Regions from separate parts of the Streptomyces sp. BR1 genome, predicted to be linked through region 2. Evidence: riboswitches for the same ligand, from Rfam matches in the RefSeq annotation. Region 2 holds a riboswitch; the other holds the start of a gene.
What was found. Region 2 has a riboswitch for glycine ahead of gcvT (glycine cleavage system aminomethyltransferase GcvT). Riboswitches for the same ligand answer to the same signal wherever they lie in the genome.
Positions count from the first base shown of each region.

Region 1 (7,797 bases), 4.2 Mb from region 2:
CCCAGACGGCGGCGACGCGGTCGCGGTCGGTGGTCTCGTCGCAGGCGATCGAGACGGTGTCGGCGTCGACCAGGTGCAGGTTGACCCCGCCCTCACGGGCGGCGGCGACGGCCTCGGCGGCCTTGCCGGGCACGCGGACGGTCAGCGTGTCGAAGTACGAGCCGTGCACGACCTCGACACCGGCGGCACGCAGCCCCTCGGCGAGGATCACCGCGTAGCGGTGGGTGCGCCGGGCGATCTGCCGCAGGCCGTCGGGGCCGTGGTAGACCGCGTACATCCCGGCCATGACGGCGAGCAGGACCTGCGCGGTGCAGATGTTGCTGGTGGCCTTCTCGCGGCGGATGTGCTGCTCGCGGGTCTGCAGGGCCAGGCGGTACGCCTTGTTGCCGTCCGCGTCGACGGAGACACCGACCAGGCGGCCGGGCAGGCTGCGGGCGAACTTCTCCTGGACCGCCATGTAACCGGCGTGCGGGCCGCCGAAGCCCATCGGGACGCCGAAGCGCTGGGTGGTGCCCACCGCGATGTCCGCGCCGAGCTCGCCGGGCGAGGTCAGCAGGGTCAGGGCGAGCAGGTCGGCGGCGACGGTGACGATCGCGCCCAGCTCGTGGGCCGCGTCGATGACGGGCTTGAGGTCGCGGACCTCGCCGGAGGCGCCCGGGTACTGGAGCAGCACGCCGAAGACACCGCGCTCGGCGATCTCGGCCGGGATGCCGTCGCTCAGGTCGGCGACGACGACCTCGACACCGGTCGGCTCGGCGCGCGTCTGTATGACGGCGACGGTCTGCGGCAGCGTGTCCGCGTCGACCAGGTAGACGCCGCCCTTGACCTTGCCGACCCGGCGGGACAGCGCCAGCGCCTCGGCGGCGGCGGTGCCCTCGTCCAGCAGCGAGGCGCCGGAGGTCGGCAGCCCGGTGAGGTCGGCGACGACGGTCTGGAAGTTGAGGAGCGCCTCCAGACGGCCCTGCGAGATCTCCGGCTGGTACGGCGTGTACGCGGTGTACCAGGCCGGGTTCTCCATGACGTTGCGGAGGATCACCGGCGGCGTGAAGGTGCCGTAGTAGCCCAGGCCGATCATCGGGGCCAGGACCTGGTTGCGGTCGGCCAGCGTGCGCAGCTCGGCCAGGACCTCGGCCTCGGTGCGGGCGCCGGGCAGGCCCAGCGCCTCGGCGCTCTTGATCACGTCCGGCACCGCGGCGGCGGTCAGCTCGTCGAGCGAGCCGTAGCCGACCTGCGCGAGCATCTTCGCCTGGGCCTCTGCGTCGGGCCCGATGTGACGCTGCTCGAAGGGGATGCCACGCTCGAGCTCGGTGAGCGGCATGCGGTTGGCGGTCATTACGGAGGCCTCCTGGTCAGCACGACCTGCGAGGGGCACCACGGCGCGGGTGCCCGGACGGCCTCCCCCTCTGTCATCTCAACCTGAGAGCTTCACCGGGGCGCGTGGGGGCGACCCGGCTTTCACCGTCGGTGAGGGTGAGGTGCGCGCGGGCCTGTGCCCGTACGTCCCCCGCCCTGCTTTCCAGAGTGACCTCGTCCGCGCGGTACGTGTGCCTGAGAGATTCCGGGGAGGATTTGCTCCTTCGGCGCCTTCGGAGATCGTTCCGAAGGACTCTCCCGCACGGGGTCAGCAGCCATCGCCAGCGTACCAGCGAGTCCCGGCCCTGATCCTTCGAGTGGCCGACGCCCGCGATGTGCACTTTCGTAGTGGTTAACGAGCAGTTGCGACCAGTTGGAGGGACCGTGCAGACCGATATCGATCCCCGCAGCCTGATCGGCCGCAAGGCGTTCGACCGCAATGGCACCAAGATCGGCACCGTGGACGAGGTCTACCTCGACGACGCCACCGGGGTGCCCGAGTGGGCAGCCGTGCGCACCGGCCTCTTCAGCCGGGACGCGTTCGTCCCGCTGGAGCCCAGCAGCCTCGTCGACGAGGCCCTCCACATCCCCTACGACCGCGCGCTGATCAAGGAGGCCCCCGACTTCGGCGTCGGCCGCCATCTCTCGCCCGAACAGGAGCTGCAGCTCTACCACCACTACGGTCTGGACATCGCCGCCCCCGATCCGCCCGCGGGTCCCGACCGCGACTTCGGGAGGCTCGCCGGCGACGACGACGCCTGATCCACCCCGTCCTCCCCCTCCGGCCCCTCCGGCGCCGCCACCAGCGGCAGCGGCTCGGAGGGCGCAAGGGCGGGGTCGTCCACCATGAACGTCCGTACGCGCCCGGGCGCCGTCGAGGCGGGTGTCTCGAACCGGACGGTCACCCGCCCCACCCCGCTGCCCTGCACCCACCCGGGCCCGAACTCGGCGTGCCGCACATCGTGCCCGGCGACCCAGCGGCGCTCGGCCGGGTCCTCGGGCTCGGCCTGCTCGGCGACGGCCGTATCCGCCTCGTCCGCCACCGCGGGCTCCTCCTGCCCCGCCTGCTCACCGGCGGCCTGCGCGAACAGGTCCTCCTGCGTGAAGTCCGCGAGGCCGCTCACACCCACCCCCAGAAGCCGCACACCGCCCGTGGTGTCCACGGAATCGAGCAGGCGGCCCGCCGCCTCACGGACCACCGCCGGGTCGTCCGTGGGGCCTCTGAGCGTCTCGGAGCGGGTCAGGGTCGAGAAGTCGTACCGCCTGACCTTGAGCACGATCGTGCGGCCCGAGTGCCCGGACGCCCGCAGGCGCTGCACACACCGGTCGGCGAGGCGGCCCACTTCGTTCATCACCCGCACCCGGTCGTGCAGATCCACGTCGAAGGTGTCCTCGACCGAAACCGATTTGGTGTCCCGCTCGGCCACCACCGGCCGGTCGTCGAGGCCCAGCGCCATGCGGTGCAGCGACGCCCCGTGCGCCTTCCCCAGGAGCCGTACGAGCTCGTCCTCGCCCGCCTCGGCCAGATCCGCGACCGTGGTCATCCCGGCCCGCCGCAGATGCTCGCCAGTGGCGGGCCCGACGCCCGGCAGGGTCCTGACCGGCATCGGCGCCAGGAGCTCGCGCTCGGTGCCCGGTTCTATGAGCACCAGGCCGTCCGGCTTCGCCTCCTCCGAGGCGATCTTCGCCAGCATCTTGGACCCGGCGAGCCCCACCGATCCCGTAAGGCCCGTCACCGCCCTGATGTCCGCGCGCAGCCGCTCACCGGCCTCCCGCGCCGATGCGGCGTCCCACGCGACTCCCCCGGCCTCCAGGTCCACGAAGGCCTCGTCCAGGCTCAGCGGCTCGACCAACGGCGACAGACGGCCCAGAAGCTCCATCACCTGCTCGCTGATCGAGCGGTAGAAGTTGAAGCGCGGCACCAGATAGGCACCGTTCGGACACAGCCGTCGGGCCTGGGCCATCGGCATCGCCGACCGCGCCCCGAACCGCCGCGCCTCGTACGACGCGGTGGCCACCACACCGCGCGGGCCGAGGCCGCCGACGATCACCGGTTTTCCGCGCAGGCTGGGCTTCGACGCCTGCTCTGCGGCGGCGTAGAAGGCATCCATGTCCAGATGCAGAATGGTCGGCGCGGCTCTCACATCACCGATGCTGCCTCACGCCACTGACAATCGGCCCCCGACGGCCCCGCGCCCGGTCCCGTGCCTGCTCAGACCGCCCGGTTACGGCGCCGGGCCAGCTCGTCGGCGGGGTTGTGCCCGACCAGGGTCTCGCCGGTGTCGACGCGCTCGCCGTGCAACTGCGACAGGGCCGCCTCGACGTCCCGCCACACCACACCGACCGCGATGCCGAAGACGCCCTGGCCGCCCTGGAGCAGATCCACGACTTCGTCGGGCGAGGAGCACTCGTACACGGTGGCCCCGTCGCTCATCAGCGTCATCCGCTCCAGATCGCGGAAGCCGCGCTCGCGCAGGTGCTGGACGGCGGTGCGGATGTTCTGCAGCGCGACACCGGTGTCGAGGAAGCGCTTGACGATCTTCAGGACGACGACGTCCTTGAAGCTGTAGAGCCGCTGGGTGCCCGATCCGTACGCCGGACGCACACTGGGCTCGACCAGGCCGGTGCGGGCCCAGTAGTCGAGCTGCCGGTAGGTGATCCCCGCCGCCGCGCACGCGGTCGGCCCCCGGTATCCGACGGTCTCGGTGCCGGTGTCGGCCACGATGTCGTCCATGGGGTGTCCGCTGCTCGGGCCCGGCCGAGAGCTCGGGGGAGGGTACGGCCCGCTCTCCCCCGGACTGCGTCCGGGAGCCTCCCCTGCCGTACTGTCGCCGCTGCTTCTCACGCCGACCCTCCGTCCTAGAACTGCCCTCACGACGGTAGGCAGTCACTCGGGGTGCGTCAACGATCGCCACACTCGGCACGCCGAGTGATAATCACCCTGAGAGTGGTTTCGCGTACCCCTCTTCGGGGAAAGGCTACTCGAATGCGCCGGAGCCGCCCGGCGCGTAAAGCCGTTGGCGCGTACGGCTCATCGGCTTCCTGGAGCCCATCGGCCGCGTACGGCTCACTGGCTGTTGGTGCCGAAGTCCTCGGGCGAGATCTGGTCGAGGAACTCGCGGAACTTCTCCACTTCGTCCTCCTGCTCGTCCGGGATGGCGATCCCCGCGTCGTCGAGCACCCCGTCACTGCCGTAGATCGGCGTTCCGGTGCGCAGGGCCAGCGCTATGGCGTCGGACGGACGCGCGCTCACCTCGACGCCGCTGGCGAAGACCAGCTCCGCGTAGAAGACACCTTCGCGCAGGTCCGTGATGCGGACCTCGGTCAGCTCCTGGCCCACGGCCTCCAGCACGTCCTTGAAAAGGTCGTGCGTCAGCGGCCGCGCCGGAGCCATCCCCTGCTGGGCGAAGGCGATCGCGGTCGCCTCCCCTGGACCGATCCAGATGGGGAGGTACCGATCGCCTCCCACTTCACGCAGGAGCACGATCGGTTGGTTGGAGGGCATTTCCACCCGGACACCCACGACGTCGAGCTCGTTCACACAGCAACCCTAGGACGTGCCCGGCAGGTTTGGGTAGTCGGGCACCCCCGAGGTCAGTGCAGCCGGACCCCGAGAGCGGTCTGGACCAGGGCCGCGTGCAGCCGTACGGACAGCGCCGCCAGCTCCTTGACGGTCGCCTCCGCATGGGCCCTGGTCTGCGGGTTGCGGTGCCGCCGCAAGGGTGCGACCACCTGTTCGACCAGTCCGGCCTCGCGGTCGGCGGCGGCCTTCATGGCGCGAAGATGACGCGGTTCAAGACCGAATCGGCCGAGATCCGCCACCAGCCGGGCCACATTCACCGACTCCGCGTCGTAGCCGCCCTCGGGACCGGCCGAGATGAGCCCGTACGACTCCCAGTCGGCCAGCTCCTCCTCGGTGATCTCGGCGGCCACCAGCAGCTCCGCACGGCCCAACCGGGCCGCCGTGGGGCGGTCCGGGTCGGGATCGACCACACCGTCCAGGAGCTCGCGCGAGCCGGCGGGAGCGGGCAGCGCGGGCTGCTCGCCCCGGCTCAGCGCCTCCAGATGCTCCCGGATGACCTTCAGCGGAAGATAGTGGTCCCGCTGCATCCGCAGGACCTGGGCGAGCCGCTCGACGTCCTCGGGGCTGAACTTGCGATACCCCGACGGCGTGCGCCGCGGCTCGACAAGGCCTTCGGACTCCAGAAACCGGATCTTGGAGATGGTGACTTCGGGAAATTCGTCACGCAGCTGGTTCAGGACGGTGCCGATGCTCATCAGCCGGTCGCCCGCGGCGGCGGTGCCGTGACCGGCACCGCCCGTCGATGTATGCAGCATGGGCCTTCCCTGGATGGGTCTTCCCCCCTGAGGTCCCCCCGGACCGAGTCCGGGAGAGGGTCAGACCGCGCGCTGGCTCGCGTAGAACACCAGCCGGTACTTGCCGATCTGCACCTCGTCGCCGTTGGACAGGGTGATCGAGTCGATCCGCTCCCGGTTCACATACGTGCCGTTGAGGCTGCCGACGTCCGAGACCGTGAAACGGCCGTCCGAGCCCCGGCGGAACTCCACATGGCGCCGCGACACCGTCACGTCGTCCAGGAAGATGTCGCTCTGCGGATGCCGACCCGCCGTCGTCAGCTCGCCGTCCAGCAGGAAGCGGCTGCCCGAGTTCGGCCCGCGCCGCACCACCAGCAGGGCGGAGCCCATCGGCAGCGCGTCCACCGCGGCCTGCGCCTCCGGCGACAGCGACGGCAGCGCCGTCTGGCCCGTCACCTCGGAGTCGTACGCCTCAAGTCCGGAGATGGAAATGGTCGACGTGGTCTCCGCGGCCCGCTCCGGAACCGCGCCCGCCCGCAGCGGAGCGCCGCAGTTGGAGCAGAATCGGCTCGCCGCGGCATTGCTGTGCCCGCACCTCGTACACACCGGCATGGACGGATCCTCCTGACCCGGCTGGACCGCGTGGGAGCTGGTCGCATACGGGTCAGGAACAAACCCTCCACCCGTACTTGATGGTTCCCCGAAACCTATGCGGCCGGGACCGGCAGGGTCAACAGAAGACGCGCCCGGACCGCCCGGAATGTCACCACCGTGCGCGCCGACCTCGTCGCGGAACAGCGGACGCCCGCCACCCTGCTCATCAGGCCCTCCAGAGCCCTGAGCACGGTGCCTGGCGGCGCCGCCGCCGTCCCGGCGTGCGCTCTTGCCGAACAACTTCGCAAACAACTTCACGGGCGATTCCCCTTGACCGAAACAGACCCGCCCGTGGGGCAGGACGAACCCACATTCAACACACCGGCCGACCCGGACATCCTCACAACGTCCGTATCCGCCAAACAGTTTCCACCACGCACCACGAGTTGGGTGCGCCGACCCCCCGCAAGCTCATGCCCTTGTACGACAGCTCGCATGCGGCCCCGCGTCACCGCGAGGTCGACCGAGCGTAGTCAGGCCGCTTCGCCGGTCGCAAGGCATCCACAACGATCTTCTCCGAACGGACCACAGTGGCCGTGGCCTGCTCCTTCTCCAGAGTCTGCACCACACCACCAGGGATGTTGAGCGCGGGTTCGAGATCCTGTGGCTTCCCGATCACCTTGAAACGGTACGGCGCGCTCACCTTCACACCGTCCACCGCGATCCCGCCGTCGGCGTCCGAGAAGTACGTGTTGGCGACGACTCGTACGTCGTTGATCTGGATCGCCTCCGCGCCCGCGGCCCGCAGTTCCTGGATCGTGTCGAGCAGTTTGTCCGCCTCGACCGCCTTCTTCGGATCGCTGATGGTCAGCGTGATGCCGGGACCCTGTGCAGCGACCGTACCGGCCAAGATGCCCAGCTGACGCTCCTTCTCCAGGGTCTGCTTGCGCGCCTCGGCCGCCTGGTTGGAACTTGTCTCCAGCTCCGTGCGTTGGCCTTCCAGACGAGTCTTCTCGTCCTCAAGGCGTTTCGTACGGGAGTCGAGTTCGTCCAGGATCCGCACCAGGTCTTCCTGGCGGGCGCCGCGCAGGGCGCTGTTGTCGCTGTTGGAGCGGACCTGGATGGCCAGACCCAGACCGAGCACGAACAGCAGCAGGGCGACGACCAGTTGGGCCCGGGTCACCCGGGGCGGCCAGAGCCCGGCGGCCAGCCGCTGGCGGCCGGTCAACTGCGGCGCGCCCTCGGCGGCCGGGGCGGGCTCGGCCGCGGTGGGCGCGGGCTCGGCCGGGGCGGGCTTCGGCGCGGCCGGTTCCGGCTCGGGAGCCTTGTCGGGCTCGGGCGTGTCGTCGCTGCTCATCGGCCTCACGCCCGGAAGACATGCCGGCGGATGGCCGCGGCGTTGGAGAAGATGCGGATGCCGAGCACGACGACCACGCCGGTCGACAGCTGCGCGCCCACGCCCAACTTGTCACCCAGGAACACGATCAGCGCCGCCACCACGACGTTCGACAGGAAGGACACCACGAAGACCTT
Region 1 covers NZ_CM126252.1:6,190,278-6,198,074, reverse strand. Annotated here, with positions in the region: gene gcvP (aminomethyl-transferring glycine dehydrogenase) at 1-1,333, opposite strand, end outside; glycine riboswitch at 1,527-1,624, opposite strand; gene ACT1U9_RS27175 (PRC-barrel domain-containing protein) at 1,738-2,115, shown strand; gene ACT1U9_RS27170 (DNA polymerase IV) at 2,031-3,497, opposite strand; gene ACT1U9_RS27165 (MerR family transcriptional regulator) at 3,566-4,198, opposite strand; gene ACT1U9_RS27160 (bifunctional nuclease family protein) at 4,421-4,894, opposite strand; gene ftsR (transcriptional regulator FtsR) at 4,948-5,691, opposite strand; gene ACT1U9_RS27150 (FHA domain-containing protein) at 5,752-6,690, opposite strand; gene ACT1U9_RS27145 (DUF881 domain-containing protein) at 6,773-7,621, opposite strand; gene ACT1U9_RS27140 (small basic family protein) at 7,627-7,797, opposite strand, start outside.
Region 1: linked by a shared signal. The riboswitch ahead of gcvP (aminomethyl-transferring glycine dehydrogenase) and the one ahead of gcvT (glycine cleavage system aminomethyltransferase GcvT) in region 2 are both predicted to bind glycine.

Region 2 (7,797 bases):
TGGTGAAGCCGTTCGGCTGACCACACTGCTTGAGCTCGTCCTTGGCCTTGGCCTCGTCGCCCTTGTCACCGGGGGTCTCGTACAGGTTGAACTTGCTGTACCCGTTGACGGTCGGCGGCAGCAGCGTCGTGGCGACGTCACCCTTGGGCGCGCCACCCGCGGCGGCCTGGACCGACGCCTTGTCGATGCCCCACTGGACGGCCTTGCGGCAGTGGATGTTGTCGAACGGCGCGACGTTGACGTTCAGCCCGATGTACGAGGTGGCGCCGGCGTACGAACCGTCCGTCATCGCCTTGTACTTGGCGCTCTGGAGCACCTTCGGCTGGGTCTGCGGGGAGACACCGGTGCCGGCCGCGTCGACGGTGAGGTTGTCCGCGAGCAGGTCGTTGTCGACCGTGACCGGGTTGACCTTGAAGCGGATGTCGATCTTGTCCGGCAGGGCCGGGCGGATCGGGTCGGTCTTCGGGTCCCACTGCGGGTTGCGGACGAGGGTCGCGCCCTTGCCCTCCTCGTACGACTCGAACTTGTACGGGCCGGAGGAGACGATGTGCTGGACATACGCCGCGCCCTTGTCCTTCGACTGCGGCACGGGGGCCGTCTGCGAGAAGGTCGCCAGGTAGTCGAAGTCCGCGAAGGCGTCCTTCAGCTTGAAGACGATGGTGTTGTCGTCCGGGGTCTCGATCGACGCGATGCCGTTCGGGTTCTTGTCCTTGTACGGACCCTGGTACTTGTCGCCACCCTCCAGGTGGGACTTGAAGTACGTCGGGCCGTTGGACAGCGCCTCGGGGGCGAAGTTCGAGCGCTCGACGGCGTACTTGACGTCCTTCGAGGTGATCGGCGTGCCATCGTCGTACTTCAGACCCTTGCGCAGGGTGTACGTCCAAGTCTTCGCGTCGGGGCTGGCCTTGCCCAGCGACTCCGCGAGGTCCGGGACGACGGTCAGGCCGTCCTTGCCGGCGGCCGGCTTGAACGTGGTGAGGGTGCGGCCGTACAGACGGGAGAAGTTCTGCACCCAGCCGTAGTACGTGTTGCCCGGGTCCAGGGAGTCCGGCACGTCAGACAGCGCGTAGGTGGCCGTGCCCCCCTTCTTGTCGGACTTGTTGACGATGGAGCTGAGGGCAGCGTCGGTGACGCCCTTCTTGCCGTCGCTCTTATCGCTCTTGGAGTCGTTGCACGCGGACAGACCAAGGGTCAGCGCCACGCCAGTGGCGAGCACAAGGGTCGCTTTTCTTGACTTCACCTGAGGAAGCCCCCTCTTTGGATGGTTGCGGCGGACGTGAGCATGTGGCGGTGCCGCGTGCTTACTTGCTGCGCGGGTCGAGGGCGTCTCGCAGCCCGTCGCCCAGCAGGTTGAACGCCAGGACGGTGATGAAGATCGCCAGGCCCGGCACGATCATGTACTGCGGGTCCGCCTGGTAGAGGTCGGTCGCAGTGGAGAGCATTCCGCCCCAGGAGGCCTGCGGCGGCGAGATACCGACGCCCAGGAAGCTGAGTCCGGCCTCGAACAGGATGTTCGTGGGGATCAGGAGCGTCGCGTAGACCAGGATCGGAGCGATCAGGTTCGGCAGCAGCTCCCGGATCAGAATGAACGGACCGCGGGCGCCGAGGCTCTTGGCGGCCTCGACGAACTCGCGTTCCCGCAGGCTGAGCGTCTGGGCCCGGACGATACGGCCCATGTACGGCCAGCTGAAGAAGCCGATCACGAAGATCAGCACGCTGATCCTCAGTGGCAGCCCCGACATGCCGAACGCTCCGTCCTGCAGGGACGCGGAGATGGAGATGGCGAACAGCAGGAGCGGGAACGCCAGGAAGACGTCCATCGCACGGCTGATCAGGCTGTCCGCCCAACCGCCGTAGAAACCTGCCGTGACGCCCATGATCACGCCGATGACGACGGAGAGCAGCGTGGCGCCGCCCGCGACCAGCAGCGACACCCAGGAGCCCTCGATGATCCGGGAGAGGATGTCGCGTCCGTACTGCGGGTCGACACCCAGCGGGTGCTCCCAACTCATGCCGCCCCAGGCGCCCTTGGGTGCCAGGAGGGCAGGGTCGATCAGTTCCTGGTGGAACTCGTTCGGGTCGAGCCCGAACGCCCATTGGATGGGCTTGGAGAGAACGGCCAGCAGGATGAGCAGGACGACGACCACTCCACCCGCGACGGCAAGCTTGTCGCGCTTGAAGCGCGTCCAGGCGATCTGTCCGAGTGAACGGCCTTCGATCTGGCTCTGCTTGGCCCCCGTGAGTACTGCCTCCGGCGGCACCTCGGCAGCCGATCCGGTGGTCTCCAGCGGTGCGGTCACAGTGCCTCTGACCCCTCCCGGCCGGCGGTGGCCGGCCCGTACCAGCCGCTGTGGCGGCTTGTTCCATCAGGTGGTGCGGTGATGCTGCGACGGGCCAACCGGCCCTCTGTTAGCCGGGAGTCTTCAACGCGTTTGCGATCACCCGCCAGACCTGGCGGGGAATGGTTGCCTAAACGTGATGCGGTCAGACGGCTTCCGTTATCCGGACGCCGTGATCGTCTGAGCGGACCAGTCGGGCACTAAGCGACCAGAACGGTCATGTCACCCAACTCCCTTGAAGAGGAGCGTATTTGAGCGCAATGCCGGAGCAAGGGGGATCGCCGCCTCGGATAGAAAGGCGGGTGGGGGAATTGTCCGTCGCATTTGAAGGGAGCGAGGGCGCGGGAGAAATACAGAGAGGTGGTGCGGGAGAAAAGGGAGTGGTGTCAGTGGACGCGCACGGTGGCTACGGGCAGTAGGCGCGCGGGGACGGCCGGGGCGGCTGGTCAGTACGCGCGCGGGGACGACCGGAGCGGCTGGTCAGTACGCGCGCGGGGCGGCCGGAGCGGCTGGTCAGTACGCGCGCGGGGCGGCCGGCGGGTAGCCGTATCCGCCGGCGGGGGCCGCCGGGGCGGCGTGCGCCTCGCGGTCGTAGAACGGGCGCGAGTGGGCGCGCAGCCACATCCCGACCGGGTCGTACTCGTCCGACATCGCGACCGTGGAGACCGGCAGCCCGTCCGGCACGGCGGCCACGGACTGCTGCATCATGGCCCGCACCGCGTCCACGGACTGGCGGCCGGTGTCGTAGAGATCGAGGCCGATGGCCAGATAGGGCGCGCCGATCGCGGGCTGCACCCAGGCGCGCCGCAGCGAGCGGACGGCCGGGGTGCGGTGCGCGTGCTGCGCGAGCAGGGCGTAGAACTGCGGGATCTCCACGGCCGGTTCGGAAAGCCGCAGGGGCCCGGCGGGCATCCGGTCGAGCCCGGTCGCGATCCGGCGCAGGTCCGGCCAGGGGATGCCGACGCCGCCGCCGGGGGCGTGCGGATTCAGCCAGATCCCGTACCGGTCGGGGTAGAGGGCGCGCGCGATGTCGCGGCCGGTGACCACCTCGTGCTCGCGGTTCCAGCCGCTGGCGGCGAGCTCCTGGGTGGAGGTGACACAGGGCGCGTACGCGATGCCGTCGACCTCCATGTTCCCGTACTGGGCGTCGGGGGCACCGGCCCGGCCGTGCCACAGGAGCATCCAGAGCCGGCCGGCGGAGGGGTCGGCGAGGGCGTGGAGGAGCGCCTCGTACGCGTCGTAGCGTCCGGGGGCCACCTGGCGCAGCATGTGCTCGACCTGCCCGGCCGCCGCGGTGCCTGACGCACTCACCCTGGGTCCCGCCCCTCTTCGGTCCCCGCGCCGCCGGTACACAGGCGTGCCGCCGTGGGGGTCTACGGATTATGAAACCAGCTTATGCGGGACTACCAGGACCTGTCCGGTGCAGGCCCTATGGGGTGGCTCGTGTGTAGAAGGGGCGTACGCGCTCGCGCATCCAGGTGACCACCGGGTCCTGGGCCACGTCGAGCAGGACCAGGTTCACCGGCCAGCCCACCGGGACGCGGCCAAGCGCCCGGCCGAGCGCCTCCATGGGGGCGTTGCGGCCCGCCCCGTCCCAGGTGGAGAACTCGACGCCGATGAACAGGGTCGGCTCGTTGCCCTCGATGGAGGCGAGCGCGCGGCGGGCGGTGCGCACCACTCCGGTCGCCTCGAACTCGGCGGCGGCGGCGGCCAGGAAGTCGACCGGGTCCTCCTGCCAGTCCGGCTCGAAGAGGCGTACGCGGCCGCCGGTGGCGGGGCCGTCGAGCGCGGTGCGTCCCGTACGGCACAACTCGGCGACGGCGGGCGGCGGCAGGGGCACACCGACCGCGCCCTCCGGGTTCACCGCGATGCCCAGTTGCGGGGGCAGGCCCCGGGCGAACTCCACGGCGGGGGCGATCGCGAACGACATATGGGGGCCCACGCATTGGAGGAACTGCTGCTCCGAGCTGTAGACCGGGACGTAGGGGGCGCCGTCGATCTCCATCGTGGGGAGGTCGAGGTCGCGGCTGTCCTGGGCGCCGCCGTTCGGTAGCGGGACCCATACCGCGTTGCGTCCCAGGACCTCTATCAGCCTCGGCCCCGCCGTGGGGCTGCCCAGGGCCGCCGCGAGTGCCTCTTCCAACTCGTTGCCCGGCCAGCCACCGCCGCCGTGTGGATGCGGGAAATCCATGCGCCTTGTCCTTTGTCCGCTGGCCGTCCTGGGCTGGTCGCGCCCACGCGGCGGAGCCGCAAATGTCACAGCCCGCGCCCCTTGAAAGCCAAGGGGGTACGGGTCCCCCTGCACCGAAACTCTAGCGTCGGGCCGGGCTTCCCTCGAAAGCGATCCGCCCCACCGCCTCCGCCGCCTCCCGGTCGAGCAGCACCGCCGACGCCACCCCTCGTGGCAGGCGGCCCTCGGCCACCTCGGCTATCAGGCGCGGGACCGCCCTGCGGTGGCGGGCGAAGGCGTACGCGGAGACCTTGCGGCCCCGGGAGCGCTGGCCCTCCAGGGCGAGCTCCGGGGGGACGTCGAGCAGCACCAGATGGAGCGCGCGGCCGTCGCGGGACGCGCCCCGGGCCAGCGACCAGCGGACCCACGCGTGGGTGCCGCAGTCGTGGACGACCAGGCTCGCGCCCGACCGCAGCCGCCAGTGCGTCCGCAGGAAGTGGGCGACTCGTACTACCGGTCGGTACAGCACGTAGGGAACAGGCCCCATCCGGGCCTCCCAGGCGCGGCGGGTGTCCTGGGAGTCGATGCCGAGGCCCGCGGCGGCCCGGCGCAGCAGTGTCGTCTTGCCGCTGCCCGGCAGCCCGGAGACCACCACCACGTCGCCCTCGGCGAACGACAGCGTGTGCGGGGTGCGCCCGGCGCGGCCGCGCAGATCCGAGACGACCGGAGTACGCGCGGGTATGGCCGGGCACTGTGCCGCGTACCCCTGCGCCGCAGCCTGCCTGTGACCCTTCATCGGCCCTCCCCCTGCCGGGTCGTACGGACCCTGCCCAGGCAGTGTAAAGAACCGGTAATACGACTCAGGCGTTTGCCGCCCCGGGGATGCGTGCAATGATGTGCGCGCCAACTGCATACCGGCCGCTTGAATCCGCGCGGGAGAGTCCCCAGTACGTGTTGCGCTGGGGCGCCGAAGGAGCAAGTCCCTCCCTTGAATCTCTCAGGCCCCGTACCGCGTGGATGAGGCAGATCTGAAAAGCGAGCCCACGCGTGTGGCTCCACCCAAGGTGCAAGCCGTGACCCCGACGGGCGTCCGGCGAACCTCTCAGGTTCCGATGACAGATGGGGAGGATCGTCCTCGCCGTCATGCCCTGGGAGCCACACCCTTATGAGCAACGCCCCCCGTCTCACCGCCCTTGACGCGCTGCACCGTTCGCTGGGCGCGACCATGACCGACTTCGCGGGCTGGGACATGCCCCTGCGGTACGCCAGCGAGCGCGACGAGCACACCGCCGTACGCACCAAGGCCGGTCTCTTCGACCTCTCCCACATGGGCGAGATCACCGTCACCGGCCCGGAGGCCGTCAAGGCCCTGGACTACGCGCTGGTCGGCAACATGGCCACCATCGGCGTCGGCCGCGCCCGCTACACGATGATCTGCCAGGAGGACGGCGGCATCGTCGACGACCTGATCGTCTACCGCCTCGGCGAGGACGAGTACATGGTCGTCGCCAACGCGGGCAACGCCCAGGTCGTCCTGGACGCGGTCACCGAGCGCGCGGCCGGCTTCGACGCCGAGGTCCGCGACGACCGCGACAACTACGCGCTGATCGCCGTGCAGGGCCCCGAGTCCCCCGGCATCCTGAAGTCCGTCACCGACGCCGACCTCGACGGCCTGAAGTACTACGCGGGCCTGCCCGGCACCGTGGCCGGCGTCCCGGCGCTGATCGCCCGTACGGGGTACACCGGTGAGGACGGCTTCGAGCTCTTCGTGGCCCCGGCCGACGCCGAGAAGCTGTGGCAGGCGCTGACCGAGGCGGGCAAGGACGCGGGCCTGGTGCCGTGCGGCCTGTCCTGCCGCGACACGCTGCGCCTTGAGGCGGGCATGCCGCTGTACGGGCACGAGCTGACCACCTCGCTGACCCCGTTCGACGCGGGGCTCGGCCGGGTCGTGAAGTTCGAGAAGGAGGGCGACTTCGTGGGGCGCGCCGCCCTTCAGGCCGCCGCCGAGCGCGCCGCCGCCCAGGCCCCGCGCAAGCTGGTCGGCCTGATCGCCGAGGGCCGCCGCGTCCCGCGCGCGGGCTTCTCCGTGGTGGCCGACGGCCAGGTCATCGGCGAGGTCACCTCGGGTGCCCCGTCCCCGACCCTCGGCAAGCCGATCGCCATGGCGTACGTGGACGCCGCGCACGCCGCACCGGGCACCTCCGGCGTCGGCGTCGACATTCGCGGTACGCATGAGCCGTACGAGGTCGTGGCGCTGCCGTTCTACAAGCGCCAGAAGTGACCCCTCGCACACGCCCCGCACGACTTCCTTGTTCACCACCACTCCCCCTCGTACAGGAGAATTCAGGTCATGAGCAACCCCCAGCAGCTGCGCTACAGCAAGGAGCACGAGTGGCTGTCGGGCGCCGAGGACGGCGTCTCGACGGTCGGCATCACGGAGCACGCGGCCAACGCGCTCGGCGACGTGGTGTACGTACAGCTCCCGGAGGTCGGTGCCACGGTGACCGCGGGCGAGACCTGCGGTGAGCTGGAGTCGACCAAGTCGGTCAGCGACCTGTACTCCCCCGTGACGGGCGAGGTCGTCGCCGCCAACCAGGACGTCGTGGACGACCCGTCGCTGGTCAACTCGGCCCCGTTCGAGGGCGGTTGGCTGTTCAAGGTGCGTGCGTCCGAGGAGCCGGGCGACCTGCTCTCCGCCGACGAGTACACCGACTTCGCCAGCTGACCAGACACCCGTAGGGAACTCCTGATGTCGCTTCTGAACACCCCTCTCCATGAGCTGGACCCGGACGTCGCCGCCGCCGTCGACGCCGAGCTCCACCGTCAGCAGTCCACCCTCGAAATGATCGCCTCGGAGAACTTCGCTCCGGTCGCGGTCATGGAGGCCCAGGGCACGGTCCTCACCAACAAGTACGCCGAGGGCTACCCGGGACGCCGCTACTACGGCGGCTGCGAGCACGTGGACGTGACCGAGCAGATCGCGATCGACCGGGTCAAGGACCTGTTCGGCGCGGAGTACGCCAACGTCCAGCCGCACTCCGGCGCCTCCGCCAACCAGGCCGCCCTGTTCGCGATCGCCCAGCCCGGCGACACGATCCTCGGCCTGGACCTGGCGCACGGCGGCCACCTCACCCACGGCATGCGGCTGAACTTCTCCGGCAAGCAGTTCAACGTGGTCCCGTACCACGTCGACGACGCCGGTCTGGTCGACATGGCCGAGGTCGAGCGCCTGGCCAAGGAGCACCGTCCCAAGGTCATCATCGCGGGCTGGTCCGCCTACCCGCGCCA
Region 2 covers NZ_CM126252.1:2,025,694-2,033,490, forward strand. Annotated here, with positions in the region: gene ACT1U9_RS08410 (ABC transporter substrate-binding protein) at 1-1,240, opposite strand, end outside; gene ACT1U9_RS08415 (ABC transporter permease) at 1,302-2,300, opposite strand; gene ACT1U9_RS08420 (enhanced serine sensitivity protein SseB C-terminal domain-containing protein) at 2,853-3,650, opposite strand; gene ACT1U9_RS08425 (enhanced serine sensitivity protein SseB) at 3,769-4,530, opposite strand; gene ACT1U9_RS08430 (AAA family ATPase) at 4,652-5,305, opposite strand; glycine riboswitch at 5,433-5,531, shown strand; gene gcvT (glycine cleavage system aminomethyltransferase GcvT) at 5,675-6,790, shown strand; gene gcvH (glycine cleavage system protein GcvH) at 6,860-7,234, shown strand; gene glyA (serine hydroxymethyltransferase) at 7,259-7,797, shown strand, end outside.